DNA from 2 places in the Solibacillus sp. FSL W7-1464 genome. Region 2 is predicted to be linked to the other one. Evidence: riboswitches for the same ligand, from Rfam matches in the RefSeq annotation. Region 2 holds a riboswitch; the other holds the start of a gene.
What was found. A riboswitch is a leader RNA that binds a small molecule or an ion and turns the genes downstream of it on or off. The one in region 2 is predicted to bind cobalamin.

Region 1 (11,988 bases), 1.5 Mb from region 2:
TCGTTATAGGTGCATTATTTAGTGCTTATTTTGGGATTGCTGACCGTTTCAATGCACGAAAGGTTTTTGCAATTTCGGCATTTTTAGGTGCAATATTAAATGCCTTATTAATTTTTGTCAATTCTAGTTTTATCGGAATTCTACTAAGGGTATTAACTGGAATAACACTCGCTGGTATTTACCCAATCGCTGTTAAAATGTTATCAGAATGGTTTCCAAAAAAACGTGGGTTGGCGATCGGAATCTTAATTGCTGCATTAACATTAGGATCATCATTACCGCATTTTATTGTAATATTCATTTCTTCATTAAGTTGGAAATTCGTAATTATTTGCAGCTCAGTATTGGCTTTATTATCAGCCTTTGTTGTTTCGTTTATTTTAGAAGATGCCCCAGTAAAATCCATAAGATTGCCCTTCTCTTTAAAAATATTAAAAAAAGTGATAAAGAATAAACCAATAATGCTTGCGAACTACGGTTACTTCGGCCATATGTGGGAACTGTATGCGATGTGGACATGGCTTCCCGTATTTATGTCTGCTAGTTTTTCAACCCACTCACCAGAAATTCCTCATTGGGTGATTGGACTGTCATCTTTTATTTCAATTGGAATTGCAGGAGGCATCGGTTGTGTGATTGGTGGAATAATTTCAGATAAAATCGGGAGAGCAAATTTAACGATTATTTCAATGTTGATCAGTGCAAGTTGTTCAATCATAATAGGTTTTACATTTGGTCAATTTGTTTTGTTAACTTTATTAATTTCGATTATTTGGGGGATATCCATTATAGCTGATTCCGCTCAATTTTCTGCAGCTGTATCAGAAATAGCTGAAGAGGAGTATGTAGGTACAGCGCTTACTTTTCAAATGTGTATCGGTTTCCTATTTACAATATTCTCTATAAATCTAATCCCTATTATTCAGAGAATAGTTGGTTGGGAGTGGGTCTTTACAATATTAGCGATTGGACCTATTGTTGGAATTATAACTATGCTCAAATACAGACGTTACGAATTCAATAATACCAACTAGATCTTTATTGTTAGGTATTGGTTTAGGTGTTTATGATATTCATAGTCCACGTATTCCAAGTGTTGAAGAAATGAATGCTATTTTACAGGAAAGTTTAGCTGTTATTCCAAAAGAACAATTTTGGGTTAATCCTGATTGTGGGTTGAAAACACGTCAGGAAACAGAAACAGTTACGTCTCTCAAGAACATGGTGGCAGCGGCACTAGAGCTTAGAAAAGAAGTTGTTTCTATCTAATAATAACAAAGCGCAAAGCAGCAATTGTTGCTTTGCTCTTTTTTAAAAATTAAAGCTGTGAATAGAGGGCAAGACTATTAGTCATTTACATAAAGTGAATTGTTTTGATAATGCCGATATTAAATCATGCCTATCCCAACCAATAAGCGAGTGTATTCCCTGATAGAATATCGGAATTTGGATAATGTGGATAATAGTGTTAATACCGTCAGTTCCATTCGAAATATCAAAGTATAAATAATAAATAATTTCCTACACTTAAATTAGTATTAGTGAAAAGGATGTGATTATTTTGGGTGAAACAAAATTCGCTGAACTAAATGATGAGCAGCTCAAAGAAATAAAACAGCTAGAGGAAAAATTTAATATAACCTTAATTGCTTATGATAGCTCTGCATTAGAAAGTCAAAATTCACATAATTAGATTATGGTACTTAGTGTTTAGAATAATTATTTCTAAACACTTTTTTAGTGCAGAATAGGAAAGAGATATTTTATAAAATTCCACCTTATTTTGCAATGGGGCTGAATAAATTATTATGTGGAAATTGGAATCAATAAGTACATTTATTCTAATAGCAAAGTAAGTATTCACAGGTTATTAACATTTAAGATTATTATTGAATGGAATTTAGGAGTCACCGACGTCAGCTTGTTTTATCTTAATTACAATTTCGTCATTTTAATTAATTGAATACAAAATAGGGAACTCAATTCTAAATCTATTTTAAATTATCATTTTCAATATTTGTTATAAATTGTATAAAGCAAGTTTCTGGATCATCATCGAAATTATCCTCTAGTAGAAGCATGTTATCCTGGGGTTCTAAAGATTGCTGTAATTCATTTTTCATCGAAATTCTCCTCAATATTAAGAATTATTTTTTAAGAGGCTCAACAAATCTTTCATAGAGCGGGGGAGTGTTTTCTGAACTTGAATAAGACCTTCCCCCATCATATTTTCATAGCATTGAACAAGCCAAGGCTTTTCAATATGGGCAGTCTCCAACAGTTTGTCATCTGAAAATAGTGCATCTCGTTGCCCCGAATATAATATCTGTCCTTTATGAAAAACGATAAAGTATTCCGCCCATTCATAAATTAAATTGACTTGGTGTGTGGAATACAAAAACGTGCGTTCTTCATTTTGAAGTTCATTTAGATATGTCGTGAGTTGATTAGAAAAATAGAAATCTAAACTACTCGTTGGCTCGTCTAAAATATAAATTTTAGGGTCCATTGCATACACACCTGCAATCGTCACACGTTTTTTTTGTCCACCGCTCAAGAAGTGAATCGGGCGTTCAGTTAAATCATATAATTCCGTTAATTGAATCGCGTTTGCCACATGACGCTCAATCTTTTCATGTGGCCATTTTAAATTAATGGGACCATATAAAATATCCTGTTTTACAGTAGAAGCAAATAATTGATTCTCTGCTTCTTGAAAAATAAAACCAACTTGCTCACGCAGGTGGATTAATTGTTTTTTTCTATAATTTAAAGGCTCACTTAAAAAGTAAATCTCACCACTAGTTGGCTTTTCAAGTCCAATAAGTAATTTAAAAAAAGTTGATTTACCCGAGCCGTTTTCACCTAGAATCGCGACCTTTTTGCCCTTTGGAATCGATAAAGAAATGTCTTTTAATGCCTCGGTACCATCACTGTATCGAAAAGATACATGATTAAAAGTAAAATAGCTTTCTGTCATAAAAAACTCCTTATATTACAAGTATGGCGATACTTATCATAGTAAAAATCAGTGCCATGCATGTGAATTTCATGTCCCACGTTTTTATAGTTGTGAAATGCTGGGGGAGAATGAATTGCTCAATATTCCGTGCAGCCATTGCATCTGACATGGCTTGATAGCGGAAAAAAATTGTCCGAAATAGTGCACTAATCAGTAGGCTTAATGATTGAAAACTTTTTTTATATGAACGATAACCTAAACGAGCATGCTGTGCCGTATAAAGCTGCATAACAGTCCGTAAAAATAAAAAAATAAAGCGATACATCAACTCGATTAATTCAATCACAATTGTAGGCACTTTTAATCGTGCAAGGACCGGGCTGATTTCAAACATTGGTGTAGTTAAAATTAAGAAATATAAGCAGCTTGTTGCACTAACCGCTGTACAAAAGATAGTTATTGCTCGAAGTATGTCGCTCGGTAAAATAAAGAACTGCATCGTAAAAACTGAACTATGCCATAGTGCTGATGCTGGAATCGGCTGTGTAAATGTGATGGATAAAACAATAGCAAACACTCCTGCTAAAACAAAACCGATTGGTGCAAGTAATAATGTAATATATGTTTTCAATGGGACTTTTGCGTAAAATATAATGGCACCGCTCATGAAGAGCAGTGTCCAAACGGAAAAACTGTTATTTCGTAATAATGTGACAAACAATAAAGTAATTAAGCTGAACGTCATTTTTTGGCTTGCTGAAATCTTTAGTAATGCATTATGGCTGGCAATAAAATCAATGTTTAGCATGGTCTTTTGTATGTTTCCCACGCATGTAGCCAATGAAGTAACCGATAATTAATGCACCAATCACGCCTTGTAGAACAAATAAAAGACTTTCGATTTCTCCGCTTGGTGGCTCCCATAGAGCACTAAACCAAGGTTCATAATCTGCTGCGATTTCAGTGATGGCTTCTTCTGCCTCACCATCGGCACCGCCAAATTCCGCATCCTGTAAAAATAGTATCGGTAATAGCGCTAAAACAATCACGCCTAGAAGTAATAGTAAATTTTTCTTAAACATATTAGCTCTCCTTTGCCTTTAATATACGTAGTTGAACTAATTCTCTCATATTATACTTTTGTAAGAAGTTCATAATCATAACCGTTAATAACCCCTCACTAATTGCAAGTGGAATTTGTGTTAATGCAAAGATGCTCGCAAATTTCTGGAATGACCCTAAAATACCGCCTACTTCAGAAGGGAAAGCTAATGCCAACTGAACAGATGTCATTACATATGTACCTAAATCACCAAGCATTGCCGCTAAAAATACAGCTACACTAAATGATAATCCCCATTTTGTCGATAGTTTGAAAACACCAACAGCTATAAAAGGACCGACAATCGCCATTGAGAAAATATTCGCACCTAATGTTGTAAGTCCTCCATGGGCAAGAAGAATGGATTGGAATAATAGGACGATGGATCCTAAGACGCTCATCACAAATGGTCCGAATAAAATCGAGCCTAATCCAACACCAGTAGGATGAGAACAGCTACCTGTAACCGATGGGATTTTTAAAGCAGACAGTACGAATGTAAAAGCACCTGATAGGGCGAGTAGTAGTTTGCTTTCCGGATTTTCCTTAACAACCAAACGAATTACTTGTAGTCCCTTCACCAAGAATGGTAAGCATAGTGCAAACCAGAAAATAGCCCATCCGATTGGTAAAAATCCCTCCATAATGTGCATGGCATATGCTTGCTTTGGCATAAATAACAGAACGATACCGAAGTAAGCAAGTTTTGGTAATAATTGTTTCATGTTTTTACTCCTTTTTTCAATTTTGATGAAAAAAGTGCATAAAAAAATACACTTTTTAGAGTAAAAGTGCATAACAAAAAATAAGCATTAACTGCTTATTTTCACGCACCTATCCTCGTAGGTCTGAATCAGTCATTTTTGGCAGGTATCCTGACTTCTCTTCAACGTAATTGACATGCCTTCCCACATAAAATGCAGTGACGTGTTATGTAATACTCCGAGTTACAGTTGCGGGACAGTACCGGATTTGCACCGGTTTCCCTATTAAGCTTAAAAAGCACCAAAAATTATTCAATTTTCACCATGTGAGAAATAATATCACTTGTATTTTTACTTGTCACTAAATATTTTTAAATACTTTAACTATTCTGTGTTGAATTGGATAATGAAAATTTTATTTATCCTCGTTTGTGTATAGAATTCTCTTGAATATCAATTTTCTTTTAAAAAGTAATTGTAGAAGGTTCAAGTATCAATGTATTGGCAGTGGTTATTGATAAAAAGCTTAATGGTAAGAGACAAGAAAATAATAAAGTAAATAATTGAAATTAAACAACTTTTGATTAGTTAGATAGTAAATTTATGTACAAAACACCTAATAAACGAATAATAAACACTTCACTTATGCTAAATAAGCTTATTGAGATAATAATTACCCTATCATTTTTTAGTAGACTATGTTATTTTTATTTTTATAATAATTTAATAATTTGCAATTTGAATAAGTGCTTACAGAATTTTGTAAGGTAAAAGGGAAATTAGTGAAAGACTAATGCAGCCCCCGCTACTGTAATAGCTGATGAAATCACAATAAATCACTGTCGTAATGATGGGAAGAAGTGAAAGTAAAAGGAAGCTTAAGCCAGGAAACCTGCTTATTTAAACGATACTTACTTTTCGGAGGGAGAAGTATAGGCGAAACAAGTAATTGTTTTTGTGTTTTTTTATACTTTTTTAGTATTAATTTCACATGCCCGTACCTCTTTCTGACAAGAGGTACGGGCATTTTTTATTTCTTATACGGAGGGTGTTTACATGCAAAAGGGAAAAATCTTTGTTGTAGGCTTCGGTCCTGGAGATCGGGAACATATAACAAAACGTGCAGTCGATGCGCTACAGCAAAGTGATCACATTATGGGCTACAAAACGTATGTAGAACTGATTGAGCATTTAGTGACAGCGAAAACCATTGTCAGTACGGGAATGACGGAAGAAGTTTCACGTGCACAAGAAGCTGTAAAACAAGCTGAAGCCGGCCATATTGTTGCCGTTATTTCCAGTGGGGATGCGGGTGTTTACGGGATGGCGGGGCTCGTATATGAAGTATTAATCGAAAAGGGCTGGACTGCAAAAGAAGGCATTGAAGTAGAAGTTGTTCCGGGTATATCTGCGATTAACTCCTGTGCAAGTCTACTTGGCGCTCCGGTTATGCATGATTCATGCACAATTAGTTTAAGTGACCATTTAACACCGTGGACAGTAATCGAAAAACGGATTGAGGCAGCTGCAATGGCAGACTTTGTCGTTGCGTTCTACAATCCGAAATCTGGCAGACGCACGAGACAAATTGTTGAAGCACAGCGTATTTTGCTTAAGTATCGTTCTCCGGATACACCTGTCGGATTAGTAAAAGCTGCCTACCGGGATACACAGGATATTGTATTAACTACATTAGAGGAGATGCTGGAATATGATATCGGAATGCTGACAACGGTAGTCGTAGGGAATTCCTCGACATTTTACTATGATAATAAAATCATTACACCCCGTGGTTATCAGCGTAAGTATACGTTAGGGGAAGAAAAACAACTATTAAAACCGCACCAACGTTTGAAAAAGGAAGCGGAACCTTGGGCATTGGATCAGGAAACGGGTGAAGCAAAGACCGGGTATGAAAAAATTGAAGCTATCGAGAAAAAAATAGTTGAACCAGCAGCTGTTAAAACAACCGCATTACAGCTTGCAAATGAAGCATTAGCGCTCGTACATAAAGAAACGTCAGCTGTAAAAGTTGAAGAAAATCCTTTTTTAGTACAGCAAGAAGTGGAATCCATATTTGAATTTGCTGTATCACCAGGTGTTGCCAATAAAATGATTACACCAGCACAAATGATTACATTGGCAGAGGTTGTAGGAGAACGCGGTACGATGGAGTATACGCCTGATCACCGCCTCGTGTTGAAGGTACCTACTGATTCACCTCAAAGAATTGTAGAAACGGTAGAACAAACGGGCTTACTTGTTCAACCTGTCGGCGACGTAGTAATCGTCAAGGCATGTGATTTCTGTTACGGCGAAAAAGCGGAATCCATTCCATATGCGGAACAGGTCATGGAAACGCTCGGTGGCATTAAAATGCCGAAAGAGCTTCACGTCGGTTTTAATGGATGCGGTATGGCATGTTATCGAGCGGTTTTTGATGATATCGGTATTGTTTACCGCAAGAAAAAGTTCGATTTGTTTATCGGTTCCAAGCCAGTAGGACGAACAGCTCATGCCGCGCAACCGGTCCTTGAAGGTCTGAATCCTGAACAACTAATTCCATTACTAACCGATATTGTGGCGGACTATAAAGAGAATGCACATCCAAATGAACGTTTCTTCAAATATTTCAAACGTGTGAAGAAAATATTGAATTTCAATTATGTTGATATGTCTTGCAAAATTAAAGTGGAAGAAGCCCCGTGTGGAGATTAGGTGAAACGATGATTTTATTTTTAGCAGGAACAAGTGATGCGAGAGAGCTGGCGATTCAAATAATGCAAGCTGGCTATGATTTGGTGGCGACTGTTGTTACGGATTCTGCTGCTGCGAGTCTAAAGGATGCGAATGTTCCTTATCATGTCGGTCGCTTAACAGAACAGCAAATGAAGGAACTGATCGAAGAACGACATGTAACAACGGTTGTAGATGCAAGTCATCCGTATGCAGAAGAGGCTTCTAAAACAGCGATGGCTGCTGCGAATATAACTGGTATACCCTATATTCGATATGAACGTCCCCAACAAAGCTACGTACATCCGCTCGTTACGGAAGTGGAAACATATAAAGAAGCGGCAATTGCTGCATCCGCACATTCAGGAACAATTATGTTGACGACAGGCAGTAAAACGCTCGCAGTTTTTACGGAGCAATTATTACATAACGAAAATATTCGTCTTGTCTGCCGGATGCTGCCAAATAAAGAGAATATGGATAAATGCGATGCACTTGGTGTGAAGCAGCGCGATATTATCGCAATTCAAGGACCGTTTTCTAAAGAATTGAATAAAGCGCTATACGAACAGTTCAGCACAACATTTATTATTACAAAGGAAAGCGGGAAAGTCGGCTCGGTAGACGAGAAGATGGATGCGGCTTTAGAGCTTGGAATTCCTGTCATTTTAATTAAGCGACCAAAAATACAATATGAAAACTTATGCACTTCATTCGAGAAAGTGTTTGAAAAATTAGGAGGCAAATAACAATGGCAAATATGAATTTCAATACAGATTTCGTACCACTAACGGTAGATCCGGACAAAATTTATGATTACAGTTTTGCGATGATTAAAGAAGAAATGGGCGAACATCCATTTACGGACGAACAATGGCTTGTCGTTCGCCGCGTTATCCATGCTTCGGCAGACTTCGAATTGGGGCGCAGCATGATTTTTACGGAAGATGCCATTGAAGCGGGCATTCAGTCGATATTGGCAGGACGCCATGTTGTAGCAGATGTACAAATGATTGAAAGTGGTTCAGGCCGTAAACGTTTCCAAAAACATGGCGGGGATTTACATTGTTATATCGCAGATGAAGATGTATCGATCGAAGCAAAAAAACTTGGAACAACTCGTGCGATTATTTCGATGCAAAAGGCGACTCAACTACAAGAAGGCGGGATTTATGCAATCGGTAATGCCCCGACAGCTTTACTTGAATTAATTCGCCTGATTAAAGAAGGTCTTGCAAAGCCGGATTTAATTATCGGGATGCCTGTTGGGTTCGTTTCGGCAGCAGAATCGAAAGCGGAATTAGCGATTTTAGAAGGAATTCCGTTTATTACGAATGTAGGAAGAAAAGGTGGCAGTACTGTAACCGTCGCAGCATTAAATGCCATCTCAATCATGGCAGATGAACGAGCAAAAGAAACGAAATAAAAAAGATCCGTCGGAAATGCGTCACGGCTATACAACAGGAGCTTGTGCAACTGCGATGACAAAGGCTGCCTTGTACGCACTTGTGACCGGAGAAGTTCCTGAACATGTAACAATTCATTTACCTGTAGGAAAAGATGCAACATTTACAGTGGCATCTTTTGCAGTAAAGGACAATGAAGTGATGTGTGAAACGATTAAGGATGCCGGTGATGATCCGGATGCGACACATAAAGCACGCATTCAAAGTACGGTTCGTTTTATAGAGAAAAGCGGTGTTCACTTAGATGGAGGAATCGGTGTTGGTCGTGTAACAAAAGCAGGACTGCCCGTCCCTGTCGGAGAAGCGGCAATTAACCCTGTTCCGAGAAAAATGCTCCATGGTGTTGTCGAAGAAGCGATTCAACTTTTCCAGATTGACAAAGGAATCGAAGTGATCATTTCTGTTCCGGACGGGGAAGAAATTGCGAAAAAGACGTTAAATGCAAGACTTGGTATACTGGGCGGAATTTCTATATTAGGTACGCGCGGAACGGTCGTACCTTTTTCAAGTTCAGCCTATATGGCGAGTATCGTGCAGGCGATTAGTGTTGCAAAAGAAGCGGGCTGCGACCATCTAGTCATTACAACCGGGGGACGCAGTGAAAAATATGCGATGAAGCAATATCCGCATTTACCGGAAGAAGCATTTATAGAGATGGGGGATTTCGTCGGTTTTACATTAAAGCATATCGCTCGTAAAGAGATTCCCCAAGTATCGCTTGTCGGGATGATGGGGAAATTTTCTAAGGTAGCACAGGGTGTCATGATGGTACATTCAAAAAGTGCACCGATCAGTTTCCCGTTTTTGGCTGAAATCGCGAAAAAAGCTGGAGCTGATTCAGAAATAATCGAGCAAATATTACAGGCGAATACGGCATCACAAGTAGGGGACATCATGCAGGAAAATGACCAATTCTTTGAAGCGCTTTGTAAAAACTGCTGTTACTTTGCACTGGATCATACGAAAGCGAAATTACGTGTCTCCACATCGCTGTATGCCATGAACGGGGACATGCTGGGAAAGGCTGAGAATATTGAACAATTGGATGAAAATGATTGGTATCGGGGATAACGGTCCGGCAAGTTTACTACCCCAATATATCGCTTGGATCAATTCAAGTGAAGTACTTGTTGGTGGTGAACGTCATCTTGACTTTTTTCCGGAATTCACTGGAGAAAAAATCATTATAAAAGGCGGACTCTCACGACTCGTGGAAAAGCTGCATGCAGAAAAAAGAAATATCGTTATTTTAGTATCGGGTGACCCGTTGTTTTACGGATTAGGGGGAGTTTTGGCGAAGAAGCTCCCATTAGAAATTTACCCATATGCAAGCTCTGTTCAATTAGCTTTCACAAAGATGCAGGAAAGCTGGCACGATGCTTATTTAACGAGTGTTCATGGCCGGTCAATGAAAGGACTCGCCCAAAAAATCGATGGCCGAAAAAAAATAGCGATATTGACCGATGAAGAAAATTCACCGAATGCACTTGCCCGCTATTTAAAAGCGTACGGCATGACCGAATACGATGCGTTTGTAGCAGAAAACTTGGAAGGTCCAACTGAACGATGTCGTCATCTTTCATTAGATGAAATGGAGAATGCCGAATTTTCACCATTGAATGTCGTTATTTTAAAACAGCGTGAAGCTGTTGAGCGTGCGTCAATCGGTATTGATGATGACAAGTTTATTCAGCGAAAACCGGATAAAGGGCTTATCACAAAAAAGGAAATTCGAGTTCTTTGTTTACAAGCACTGCAATTAAAAGAAGCAAGTACAGCATGGGACATTGGGACATGCACAGGATCAGTTGCTATCGAAATGTCGAAAATAGCCCGGGAAGGTCAAGTTTTTGCGATTGAAAAAAATGAAGCAGATTTGGAAAATTGTCTTCAAAATCAACAAATTCATCGAACTGACTTTACAGCTGTTTTAGGAAAAGCACCAGAAAGATTAGAAGAATTTCCTGATCCGGACGCCATTTTCATTGGTGGAAACGGCGGCAATATGGAGCAGTTACTGCAACTATGCGTCGATCGATTAAAGCCAAGTGGCCGCATTGTTATGAACATCGCGACTATTGAAAACTTGGCAGAAGCTATGGGGCATTTTAAAAAGTTCAACTGTGATGTTTCTGTACTGCAGGCACAAATCTCAAAAAGTAAGCCAATTTTAAATTTAACGCGTTTTGAACCGTTAAATCCAATTTTTATCGTAACAGCACAGAAAGGGTTGGAATTATGACAATCGGTACATTAATCGGATTAGGTGTTGGACCTGGAGATCCTGAACTTATCACAGTAAAAGCTTTTCGAATGTTGAAAGAATGCCCGGTAATTGCCTATCCTCAAAAATTACGCGGCAGTAAATCGTATGCTCAACGAATAATTGATGTGTACGTTAATCCGGCAGAAAAGGAAATGCTTGGACTTGTATTTCCGATGACGAAGGACGAGAAAACGTTGCAGGAAGCATGGTCTAAATCCGCAGAGAAAATTTATGCACACTTGAAAGAAGGCCGAGATGTTGCTTTTGTAACGGAAGGCGACCCGATGCTTTTTAGTACATATATACACTTGATGAACTTAATGAAGGAAATGCATCCCGATGTCCCGATGAAATCTATTGCGGGTATATCTTCATTTAATGGAACTGCCAATCGTTTAGGAATCCCATTGGCAGACGGCGATGACCATGTAGCAATGATTCCGGCAACTTCGGATATGGCAGAGATGCGTCGTGTTATTGAGACCCATGACGGGATTGTGTTCATTAAAGTAGCGAAAGTATTAGAAGTTATGCTGGATTTACTTGAAGAAATGAACTTACTTGAAAAAACGTATGTTGTGACAAAAGTAACTTCAGATGAAGAAATTATTTGGAAAACGAATGAATTACGTGGAGCTGAGCTCAATTATTTATCTTGTATGGTGGTGCGAAAATAATGAAGAAAATTTGGATTATAGGTGCAGGACCCGGCGACCCGGATTTAATTACTGTGAAAGGTCTTAAACTGCTTC
Region 2 (11,988 bases):
GGAAAAATGAAGATGCCCTGTATACTTTGGATGTGCAAGAATATCAGGATAACCTGTCCTGGTGGCAGCGCTGGATTTATACGGCCCAAAAAGCAGTCAAAGTAACGACGTATTAATAAAAAATAAAATGCAGTGAAAATTTTGCTACATCAACATTTTGAAATAGTATGTTTGATTATTTTTTACAATTTTGTAAAAAATATGTTTACAAATAATGTGAGGGTGTTTATACTTACACAATAATCAAAAAATTCTAAGGAGGTCGAAGAAAATGATCGTTATTTATAAATTAATGTCACTAGTAGATACAAATTCAGAAAAAACGAAAATCACACATTCGACCAGTTTGGAATGGATTGCTTAAATTTTTTTATTAATTAAGTATGCCCATACCGCAGGGAGAAGTGTGCCCCTGCGGTATTTTTATGCCTTTTTTTACCGCAGGGGGGAGTCTCTCTGCGGTTTTTTCCATTTTCAGGGTATTTTAAGGAGGTGATAATCCATGATATTAAACTTTTTTACCCTTTCGATAGCTATTACAAAGCGTGAACGTGAGATCTCACATGAGAAAGCACTTCATGAAGAAAAAGTAAGAAAAATCTTTGAAGAGAACAAACGAAAAGTAGAAGATTACACGCGCCAACGTCATTATTAATTTTTAGTCATTTAAAACAATGAAAGGTGGGAATTGAAATGATTTTTATGAGTAGAAGAAGGTATGCAATTTTATGGTTGGAGAAGGATTCCACTTAGCGAACAGATAAAGTAGATTTATAGCGGATGGATTTTAATATCTCCGTCATGTGAAGAGGCTGTGCGAACGTCATTACAGCAAACGATTTGATGTAACGTTGAAAAATTTGCTGCGCATTTTGGAATAAGGGGATGTTTAAATCAAAAAAAGTTCCCGAATGAAAGTAGTGCAATAATTATCAAAAAATTTCCTTATTCCTCCCGTATACTTGGTTTTGAGGTGAGCAGTTATGTATAGTGAAATCGTTCAAAAAATTGTGGATACATTAGAGGAGAATTTATTAACAACGTGGCGGTTGGAGCATTACGCAGAAAAAATCGGCTACTCGAAATTTTATTTGACGCGTCAGTTTAAAAAAGAAACGGGTTTAACGATTGGTGAGTATATTCGAAAAAGACGCCTTGCCGTATCTGCTTATCTCTTGCTCCATACGGATTATGCAATTCTTGAGATTTCGTTAGAATGTCGGTTTCAATCGCAAGAAGCTTTTACCCGTGCATTTAAAGAGCTATACAATATGCCACCCGGTAAATACCGCCAGATGATGCGTTCTTTATACACAAAGGAGGAAAAGGAAATGACAACAACAAACGAAGTAAAAGGGTGGCTGTTAACGGGGACAAATCCGTCTCTTTATATGATGAAAGCGGACCACGAAGTATTCCATACAGGTTCAAAATCCGGTCAACTTAGTTCTAATGGTTCTGTAGAGGAAGGTCATTTTGGTACAATGATGCAAACATTTTCAGCTGAAAAATGGATTGGTAAACGAATGAAAATGTCCTGCTTTATTAAAACAAAAAATGTTGTGAAGTGCGGTGCCTGGTGTCGAATTGATTCAAGAAACGGTGATTTACTGCAATTTGATAATATGGACAACCGTTCGATTTACGGAACGACCGATTGGAATTATTATTCAATTGTCTTAGATGTGCGAGAAGAAAGTGCCTCCATTCATTTTGGACTTTTACTGACAGGGTCTGGCGAAGCTTGGATTGATGGGATTTCCTTTGAGGAAGTGGACCATTCGGTAGCGTCTACGAATATGGCAGGCTCTGCCGGGGAATTACCGTTAGAGCCGGTGAATTTAGGATTTGATGATTTATGATGCTACTTGATTAATGTGATAAGGAGCATCATAACATCTATCGGAACACAAAAAGACAAACGTTGTTATTTCAGCGTTTGTCTCTACTAATGAATCTATAACATTGATCTTTGACGACCTCATCATTGTTCACTTTATTTTAAGTTTTTAGCGCTTTTATCCATCATGTTTAAATCTGAAAATAAGCATATAAAGAAAGCAATCGCATTAATCGGCAATACAAAAAAGAAGAAGCCTAACCCTATAAATAGGCCTCCGCCATTCCCGGAATCAGTTAAAGTCATAATTAAAAATCCCACATTAAAAACCCCGAATGCAAGCCCAACAAACTTCGTATAAAACATGGCGTCGGTATTTTTAGCCTTAACCATTAAAATAATTGCCACAACTAGAGGCGACAACAAAAATAGTATAAATAATGCATTGAACAAATTTCCCATAATTACTCCCAATCCCTCTTTGACGCTGCAATGCACTTTTGCGTACAACTTGGATTTTCTTTTTCTTCTTCAGTCAAAGTTAGTATGCTTATTTAATAATAGTAGCAGTAGCTTCGTTATTTTAGTCTAATTCCTTTGTTGAATTTCCAAGAACGTTGAATCCGTTTTAAATTAAATATTTATTATATACCACATTAAGTTTTAATGACTAGGCAATAGTATGGGGATTTTGGGATTATTATTTAGTAATAATAAAAATTATGAAATGTTACCAAACGTCGCTTTAGGTACGTTTTTCTTCAATTAACGAGATAGTAGTTCAATAATGAAATGGTATAATTTACAGTAAACGGAATATAGGGGGAGATTAGATGAATTTTAAGAGACCAGCAGGATTTGGCATAAGGTTTATAGCAAGTATTTTAGATTTTTTAATTATTTCGTCAATATTTGGAATCGTATATTACATGATAAACGGTAGTTATTCTATCGAACAGAACGAAGAATTCACTTTTCAAGCATTATATACCTTGTATTTGACCATTACTCCTATTTTGTGGGGTGGATACGTAATCGGCAAGAAAATTTGTAAGGTTAAAATAAAGCGTTTTAACGATGATGAGAACCCTACAATACTCAATATGATTATGAGAGAAATGGTTGGTAAATATATCATTGTATTAGCTACCTTTGGAATATCAGTATTGGTCAGTGGACTTATGGTTATCTTACGAGAAGACAAGAGAACCATTCATGATTTCATTGGCGGGACTTATGTTAATAAAGAATAAATTTTTCTTTCACTAACAGATATTCTAGTACAACAACAATTTATAAAACATACAAATCCATACAAAATAACGTTCCCAAATGAAAGTTTGGGAATACACAGGACATTCCTCGTTTTTATATGTACGGGTATTTGTAGCTTAGTTGGAAAAGTAAAAAACAGTGGAAAGTCTCTCCCACTGTTTTTTTATAACTCAACCAATATAAAACATTGGTCATCATGATTATATTTACTATATATATTTTCTTTGTTTTCGAGTGTATGTTGAATGGTCTCTTTTGTCTTTGCTAATGGACTCCATATTGTATCGTGCAGTAAATGATTTAAGGTGTTTAACTCAAACGTTTCAGAAACACCATCTGTATACAGAAGTATTCTTGTCCCACTCTTATAATGAAATGTTCTTGATTTATACAAAATGTTTTCAAACATGCCTAATGGCGGGTTTGTTGCACCGAGCTCATGTTGGGCACCATTGACTTCCTGTAAAATAGCAGGAGGGTGGCCAGCATTAATATACTCAATCGTCTGTGTGCTGATATCAATATTCAGATAAATTGCTGTGCAGTAATGCCAAGCATCCTGATTGTTTTGAAATAAATCGTGCAAGTACTGATCCAGCTCCTGTAATACCCTTTCAGGTGCGGCTTCCCGCGATATTAACTTCTGGAACATCGATTGAAGTGACATCGTAATTAAAGCAGATGAAACCCCGTGGCCCATAACATCCAATAAAATAATGCCGTACTTTTGCGGCGTTATTTGATAAAATCCAAAAATATCTCCGGATAATGATTTAGACGCATGATAATAAGACAGGATTTGAATATCCTCATTGAGGATGTCCTTCGTTAATGCGGTTTCCTGAATTTTTTTGGCAATCTGCAAATCCCGTTCGGTTTCTCGCATAATTTTCGTGTTGATTTGATTGGCCTGCTCGAGATCCAGTTGCTTTTTCTCCAATTTCGAAAGGACCTGCTCTTTTTCTAAATAAGCATCTTCCGTCATTTTCCGGGCGTTTATGAGCGCATCTTCCAATGCACTTCGATTACGGATCGGAAAAATGACGCCGATTATCTGATTATTATCCTGGATAGAAGCGTTTAATAAAATAGGGATTTCTTCTTTCATTACGGTTAGTAATGTCAGGAACATTTCCTCGACAGCGTGCTTCACTTTAATCAGCGGTACTAAATAAAGCTGACAGAAAATCTGGGACGAAGGAGATAACAGCACATTAAAATGCTGCCCTATAAGATGCTCGGATGTTTGATAGTGCAGCAAATTCAGCAATGTCTTATTAATGGTAAGAATTTCACCTTCTGATGATAAAGTGATAAATCCGCACGGGGCCTTCTCTATTAGTTCATCCATTTAAATATTCCACGCCCTCACCGATCAGTGGCACAGGTTGCTCCGATAAATAATTTTTAATCAATTGAATTGTTTCCTCCGGGTCGCTCATATGTGGACAGTGACCGATTGCATTCATATAGGCAATCTTACTGTTTGGCATATGCTCATGTAAGTACTCGCCAACTACCCTTGGCGCGATGACATCTTCCTTACATTGTAAAATAAGGGACGGGACAGTTGCTTTCGGAATATCTTTACGGTTATCGGTAAAGAAGCAAGCCTTTGCAAATGTATTCGCAAATAAAGGATCAGTTGAACAGAACCGATCTTCCAAATCTTTTGAAACGCCTGCTTTTGCTGTATTGTTTAATAATGTAATCGAGAAAGCATTTGCCCAACCGATATAATTTTTTTCCATCAGGTCCATTAAATTGAGTAAGTCTTTAATTTCAAAACCACCGTAGTATGGGGGATCATTGATATAACTTGGTGATGGTGCGATCAGGATCAGTTGTGAAAAGTACTCTGGTTTTGATAATGAAGCCAAGAAGCCGATCATACTGCTTACCGAGTGACCGACAAAAACTGCTTCCTTTAAATCCAGAGTTTCACAAATGTCTAAAAGATCCTGCACGTAACCGGACAGTTCTCCATATTTTTCAAGGTCAAAAGCTGTAATATCTGAATTTCCAAACCCGACATAATCAAATAAAATTATTTGATAATCTTCTTCAAAAGCAGGAAATACATCATTCCATACCGTTTGGTCGCATCCAAACCCAGCAGCGAAAATTAAAGGTTTTTTACCTTTCCCACGAATATGTACGTTATTTCGCTTCATTATATTTTGGATCATGAAATACACTCCCATCAAATAATCTCTTCTAACATTTTAAAACATAGATTTTATTCTATTAAACTGTAATTTTGAATTAGATGGGAGAATAAGTAAAGGGAAACGCCTTTTTTCCTCCTTTCATTTCGAGGGATAAATTGATAGATAACTATTATTATTTCAATAAAATATCCTATTATTTTATATTTTATGCTACATTATAAGAAAAAAGTGTTAATTAAGAGAGGATAAACCAATAATGGGTTCGCAATTGACCATGTATATAACGCTTGTTTGTACGTCGGGAGTACTAAATTTGTACTTATGTCTCTATGCCTTTAGCAAACGTCATAAATATACGAATATCGCAAATTATTTTATTCTCTATACAGCGGCCATCAGCATTTACTGTTTTGCTTCGGCCATGACTTTAATATCGACGACGCTCGAACAAATCAGTTTCTGGAATACCATTCTCTACATCGGGATGCCGACATCTGCAACACTGGGCTTACTGTATGTCATGAGCTATTTAGGCTTTAAGATGACGGTTAGAAGAAGCGTATTCATACTTCTTATTCCATTTATCACTATTATAATGGTAGCGACAAATCCCTGGCATCATCTTCATTATCGAGTTTTTGAACTGGACCCGAATTTAGGAGCACCTTTCGTTTATCAGGAGATTGGCATGTGGTATATGGTGCACGGTGTATACACCTTTGCCAGCATGTTTGTCGCATTTTTGCTGGTGATTTCTCATTGGAAGGAAACGGCGAAGGTATACCGCCCCCAATTGATTGCGTTAATGTTCGGCCAGCTTGTTCCGATAGTGACAGCGTTTCTTTATTTGAACGGATTCACACCTGCAGGAGTTGATCCGGTACCGATGATTTTATGGCTTTCTTCCTTATTATACTTGTGGGCGATCAGCACATCCCGGCTGTTTCGGATTATGCCGATTGCGAAAGATAAAATATATAATAGTATTACGGACGGGGCCATCGTATTGGATGAATCTTACCGGCTTATTGAATTCAATCAAGCATCGAAAGTGATGCTGCCAAATTTGAAAAAATCGATGTTCGGCAAAAATTTTGTGAAGTTTTGGAATGAACAGACAGGGGAGGAACTGCCTTTCAAATTAACGCGATATTAAGGACGTTCAAGAAGTGAGGTTATGTTCCGAATATGCGGACCGGGTTTATCAAGTTCGCATTACTTCACTGGAACAAGCGAGAAACAGTAAAGGCTTGTTATTGGTTTTTACGGATATTACGGAAATTAAAAGGCTGCAGGAAAAACTGGAGCAGCAGGCTTATTATGATGAGCTCACGAAAATTTATAATCGCCGCGCATTTTTACAGCAAAGTGAACAGGATTTTCAGGAAGCGAAGGATACGGGTTTGCCATTTACGGTCCTGTTAATGGATATCGATCATTTTAAACGGGTGAATGATACGTACGGGCATCATATAGGGGACCAGTTGCTCGTGCACGTCGTAAATGCCTGCCAAACACAACTGCTGGAAGGGCGGCATTTCTTTGCGCGGTACGGCGGAGAGGAATTCGTCATTGCGCTGAAGGGGTTCGATGAAGCGGAAGGTGAAATATTAGCCAACCAGCTTCGCACTGCCATTGAACAGGCACCGCTCATGACGGAAGCGGGCAGTCTTTCGGCTACGTTAAGTATTGGTGTTGCGGAAGTAGTAGACTGGACAGAAGAAACTTTGTATCAGCTATTGCATAAAGCAGACACCGCTTTATATGCGGCGAAGGAAGAAGGACGCAACCGTGTGAAAGTATATGCGGCGAGTGAAGGCATACTTAGTTGATTCGACTGAAACCGGCATGGAGAAATTCATGCCGTTTTTTATTTGGTGAAGGGTGCGGCAAGCTTTTGAGTGGGATTCCGTATTACCTCGTATTAGGGGAATATGTTAGCATAGTAAAATAATGACTAAATGGAGAGTGGTTATGACACAGGAAAATTCAAAGGCGGTTTCTATAAGGATTTGTTTAATCCTGCCTCAAATTATGATTGTAGGTTTCTTGTTAAAAAATATTCAGCTACTTAATAATTCGTCCTCGATCGTTGCTAAATGGCTAGCGGGCATTTCCTTTGTCCTTTTTTCATTTTTGCTTATCGTCTCGTTATGGGCGACAATCAAACATTTTAAAGGAACAGATGTGTTGGACCGTCATACATAAACAAAGTTAAAGCAGGGGGATTGTGATGATTGGTTATATTCTAACGGGGTTTTTGTTAATCTTTGCTTGCAGGAAATTTTATAAGTATAGGGCCATTTTTAAACAGCTGTCGAAAAAAGAATGGCTGCAATTCGGTGCCGGTTTTTTACTGGCATGGGCTGGAGCTGTATTTATTATTATAGGTGGAGCCAACATAACGGAAATGATTGAAATCCCATGGTTAAAAAGCCTTTTGGAAATTGGAGTGATTTTGATTGGCTTGGCGTTGGCAGGAATCATTATGAGTAAAATCTTGCCGAAGAAAATAAAAGAGTTTTATTTGGGAGATTAGTGGAACGGGGGAAAATGAAAATGGGAGAAATGATCGGATTTGCAGTAGTTGGGATAATTATTGCAGGTTTAACTTATGCTTTAATTAAACAAGTTATAGAGACTAAGCGCAGCGGTAGCAATGTGGCCGGTCCGCTGTTTCGTAAACAAATGGCTGGAAAAAATAAAGTGATGACGATAGCGTTACTTGGAATTTTAGTATTTTACACATTAAATATCTTGAGCGTTATCTCCTCATCTATCCCGGTATCTAACAGCTTGACTGTACAGGGGACTTGGTTGAGTTTTCTAGTTTACTTTGTTGCAAAGTTTGCAATGAAACCACAGTTAGCTGATCAGCGTAAACTGAATGTGTAGACCCCTTGACGAAAAAACAGGTTCAAAGTAAAGTAATGTTAAATTCATCAAGCATTAGGTGCCCGTTAAAGGAGAATAGGGAATAAAGTGAAAAGCTTTAGCGTAATCCCACCACTGTATGGAGGAGTTTCATAGCAATACCCACTGGATGTCATTCCGGGAAGGGGCTATGAAATCGTGAATCTGAGCCAGGAGACCTGCCTAATACGCTTACTGTTTATAGACACTGGATATGTCTGTAGTTTATTTGTTAACGAATAAACTGCAGGCTATTTTTATTGTCAAAATTCATTTAAATGGGGGAAACGAAACATGCAATTATTACAGAAAACGATTGAACAAATTCAGGGAATCGACCGACAAATGGAAGACAAAGCGCGACAGTACATAGACTCTTTAGCCAAGCCGCCTCAAAGTTTAGGGAAGCTTGAATCATTAGCTATGCAAATCGCCACAATTACCGGTGAACTTGCACCGAAAATCGATAACAAAGCGATGATTGTCATGGCGGCAGATCACGGTGTATATGAGGAAGGGGTAACACCAAACCCGCAAAGTACAACGGTTTTCCAAACACTATCCTTTCCGAAAGGGACGACAGGGATGTGTACGATTTCGAAAATAACGAATGCGAAAGTCATCCCGGTAGATATCGGGGTAAAAGAAGATTTACCTCAAGATGCCGGGGTCATTATTAAAAAGGTGAAATACGGGACGGACAATATGGCGAAAGGTCCTGCAATGACACGTGAAGAAGCGATTCAGGCGATTGAAGTCGGAATTGAAGTCGCGACAGAAGCCATTCGAAGCGGCGTCAACCTTATCGGGACCGGTGAAATGGGCATCGGAAATACGACACCAAGTGCTGCGGTGCTTTCGGTACTTCATGGCTGTGATCCGCTGGAAGTAACGGGTTACGGAGCTGGTGTTGGGGCTGGCGGTATCGAATATAAAGCCGAAGTCATTCGAAAAGCGATCGCGTTGAATAAACCGGATGCTGAAGATCCGATTGATGTTGTGGCAAAAGTAGGCGGGCTGGAGATTTGCGGGATGGCAGGAGTTTTCCTTGCAGCTGCCGCGAATCGTGTGCCGGTCGTAGTCGATGGGTATATTTCAACGATTTCGGCATTGATCGCCTATAAACTGAATCCGAATGTGAAAGCGTATTTAATTCCGTCACATCTATCGGAAGAGCCGGGTGCAAAAATCGCGGCCGAGCTTTTAGGACTGGAACCGATGCTGCATATGAATATGCGACTTGGAGAAGGATCGGGTGCTGCATTGGCATTCCCGATTCTTGATGCGGCTTGTTCGATGATTACGAATATGGTCACGCTGGAAGAAGCGGCGGCACTTTTAGTGTAAGTTGAAGAAAAAAGTCCAATAAATGTTCGCGCCTCTAGTTAGAATGTTACTTCTAACTAGGGGTGTTTTATTTTTGCATAAAAAATGTATAGAATACTATTGGAAAAATTCCTTAAATGCTCTATAACATAAAAACAATGCTTATTTAAGTAATTTTTTCCGAAAAAGTTGTGACTGTTTATTTTGAATAATTGAATAAAAATTTAGAATATTGTTTATTTTATAAGTTTTAATTGGTAGACTTTACATGTATTGCCTACAAAAGTTAGAACGAAGGGGGAAAAGACGAATGAAGAATAACTTAAAAAGTAATTTTCTGTTATTTTTAGTAATGGCGTTTGCCTTACTTTTAGTAGCGTGTAGCGGAGGGGATGATTCAGGTGTTGACTCATCTAACAGTGACAATACAACAGCGGATTCATCAAGTAGTTCTACTGAGGTGGAAGCGGCAGCTGGAGGGGATTTAGTACTTGCAACATTATCCGATGCGGCAAATTTAGATCCGCATATGTCTACGGACGTACCGTCAGCTTCTGTATTATCGAACATTACAGAAGGTCTTGTGAAAAAAGATAAAGAAGGCAATATCGTACCGAGTTTGGCAAAAAGCTGGACAGCAGTAGATGATGTGACATGGGAGTTTGAGCTTGAAGAAGGCATTACATTCCATGATGGAGAAGACTTCAATGCGGCGGCTGTTAAGAAAAACTTCGACCGCATATTAGATCCGGAAGTCGGTGCGCCACGGGCATTTTTATTTGAAGCGGTGAAAGAAGTGGAAGTCGTAAGTGATTATGTTGTACGAATTCATACACATTATCCATTTGCGCCATTACTGAACCACTTAAACCATCCGGTCGGCGTAATCATTTCACCAGCCCAAATTGATGCAGATTATGAAAATATGAAAGCTGACCAACCGGCAGGCGCATTAGTGAATGAGCAAGGTCCGATTGGTACAGGCTTTATGAAGTTTGATTATTGGACACCAGGTACAGAAATTAAATTAGTGAATAACGAAGATTACTGGAGTCAAAAAGCATATGTAGACTCTGTAACGTTTAAAGTCATTCCGGAAAGTGCGACACGTGCTGCAGAACTGGAAACGGGATACGCACATATTATTGAACCGGTTCAGCCAAATGAAGTGGAAATGATTGAAGGAACGACGAGTACTGTTGATATTACACCAGGTTCATCATTATCTTACGTTGGTTTCAATATCGATAAAGAACCATTTGACGATGTTCGTGTTCGTCAGGCAATATCAATGCTTGTCGATCAGCAATTGATTATCGATGGTATTTATGAAGGGATCGGTGAAGTAGCGAAAGGCCCGTTAGCACCAAGTGTATATGGCTATGATGACTCGGTAGAGCCATTAACTTATGATGTTGAAAAGGCGAAGGAACTTTTAGCAGAAGCCGGCTTGGCGGATGGCTTTACTACAACGATCTGGACAAATGATAACCCGCAGCGACAAGACATCGCAATCATGCTGCAAGAAGAACTAAAGAAAATTAATGTGACGGCAGACATTGAAGTGGTCGAGTGGGGCGCATACTTAGCGAAGACGGCTGCCGGTGAGCATGACATGTATATTTTAGGTTTATCGAATCCGGTAGGCGATGCGGACTACTTCTTAACACAGCTATTCCACTCGAAAAACCATGGCGATGCGGGTAACCGTATGTTCTACACGAATGACAGGGTCGATGCGTTATTAGATGAGGCGCGTGAAGAAATTGACACGACGAAGCGTTTAGCGTTATATAAGGAGATTCAAGATATTTTAGTGGAAGAAGCGCCAATGATTTATATCCACCATCAAGCGTATATTTCGGGTGTAAGTGAAAAAATTGAAGGCTACTGGATTAATGACTCAGGTCACCATAAACTTCAAGAAGTGAAATTCATAAAATAAAATGAAGCAAACGGGCTACATTAAAAGGAACGATTACTTTTAATGTGGCCTTTTTTTAATGAATAAGGCGATCCCAGAAAATAAGTGCCGTTTTTCAGTCTATTCCATTTGTTTTACCAGTAAAATACCAATAAGCGGAACTTTATCGTTTCTTCAACGAGGCAAAGAACGATAAAGAAAAGCCCTACCCAATCCTCGTAAATGTAATGTGCGACCAGAACATTAGGGGGAATGAATAGAACTTGATTTAATTTTACAGAAAATTCAGTGAAATGCAAGCAATTGTCCTGTCAAATGCTTTCCCTCTGTAATATCCTATATTAACCAAATGTAAAAACATACTCGAATTGTTAATAATAGCTTAAAAAGTGCTTTTTCGATTGAACTTGGAATAAAGTAACCGGTAAATAGGGTATGGAAATGTAAGACCAATAAAAGAGGAGAGGCGGGAGGGGCATTAAGGGAAACGGGGTGATCACTATTTCTCCGTATGGAAAAGTTCATTTTTGAATATATTC

Region 1: linked by a shared signal. The riboswitch ahead of cobJ (precorrin-3B C(17)-methyltransferase) and the one ahead of cobT (nicotinate-nucleotide--dimethylbenzimidazole phosphoribosyltransferase) in region 2 are both predicted to bind cobalamin.

What each region holds. Positions count from the first base shown of each region.
Region 1 covers NZ_JBBORC010000001.1:1,589,457-1,601,444, forward strand. The annotation lists gene MKZ25_RS07560 (MFS transporter) at 1-1,034, shown strand, start outside; partial or broken gene MKZ25_RS07565 (5-methyltetrahydropteroyltriglutamate--homocysteine S-methyltransferase) at 1,042-1,269, shown strand; gene MKZ25_RS07570 (hypothetical protein) at 1,562-1,693, shown strand; gene MKZ25_RS07575 (hypothetical protein) at 1,992-2,123, opposite strand; gene MKZ25_RS07580 (energy-coupling factor ABC transporter ATP-binding protein) at 2,141-2,980, opposite strand; gene cbiQ (cobalt ECF transporter T component CbiQ) at 2,991-3,770, opposite strand; gene MKZ25_RS07590 (energy-coupling factor ABC transporter substrate-binding protein) at 3,757-4,044, opposite strand; gene MKZ25_RS07595 (energy-coupling factor ABC transporter permease) at 4,046-4,789, opposite strand; cobalamin riboswitch at 4,913-5,089, opposite strand; cobalamin riboswitch at 5,496-5,682, shown strand; gene cobJ (precorrin-3B C(17)-methyltransferase) at 5,825-7,486, shown strand; gene cobK (precorrin-6A reductase) at 7,495-8,253, shown strand; gene MKZ25_RS07610 (precorrin-8X methylmutase) at 8,265-8,930, shown strand; gene MKZ25_RS07615 (cobalt-precorrin-5B (C(1))-methyltransferase) at 8,905-10,041, shown strand; gene cbiE (precorrin-6y C5,15-methyltransferase (decarboxylating) subunit CbiE) at 10,016-11,212, shown strand; gene cobI (precorrin-2 C(20)-methyltransferase) at 11,209-11,913, shown strand; gene cobM (precorrin-4 C(11)-methyltransferase) at 11,913-11,988, shown strand, end outside.
Region 2 covers NZ_JBBORC010000001.1:3,087,256-3,099,243, reverse strand. The annotation lists gene MKZ25_RS15430 (phospholipase D family protein) at 1-116, shown strand, start outside; gene MKZ25_RS15425 (YrzI family small protein) at 503-655, shown strand; gene MKZ25_RS15420 (helix-turn-helix transcriptional regulator) at 984-1,862, shown strand; gene MKZ25_RS15415 (hypothetical protein) at 1,997-2,350, opposite strand; gene MKZ25_RS15410 (RDD family protein) at 2,674-3,093, shown strand; gene MKZ25_RS15405 (PP2C family protein-serine/threonine phosphatase) at 3,279-4,466, opposite strand; gene MKZ25_RS15400 (alpha/beta fold hydrolase) at 4,459-5,304, opposite strand; gene MKZ25_RS15395 (histidine kinase N-terminal 7TM domain-containing protein) at 5,600-6,442, shown strand; gene MKZ25_RS15390 (GGDEF domain-containing protein) at 6,456-7,118, shown strand; gene MKZ25_RS15385 (hypothetical protein) at 7,261-7,494, shown strand; gene MKZ25_RS15380 (hypothetical protein) at 7,520-7,825, shown strand; gene MKZ25_RS15375 (4-aminobutyrate aminotransferase) at 7,846-8,181, shown strand; cobalamin riboswitch at 8,223-8,400, shown strand; gene cobT (nicotinate-nucleotide--dimethylbenzimidazole phosphoribosyltransferase) at 8,494-9,546, shown strand; gene MKZ25_RS15365 (glutathione ABC transporter substrate-binding protein) at 9,836-11,470, shown strand.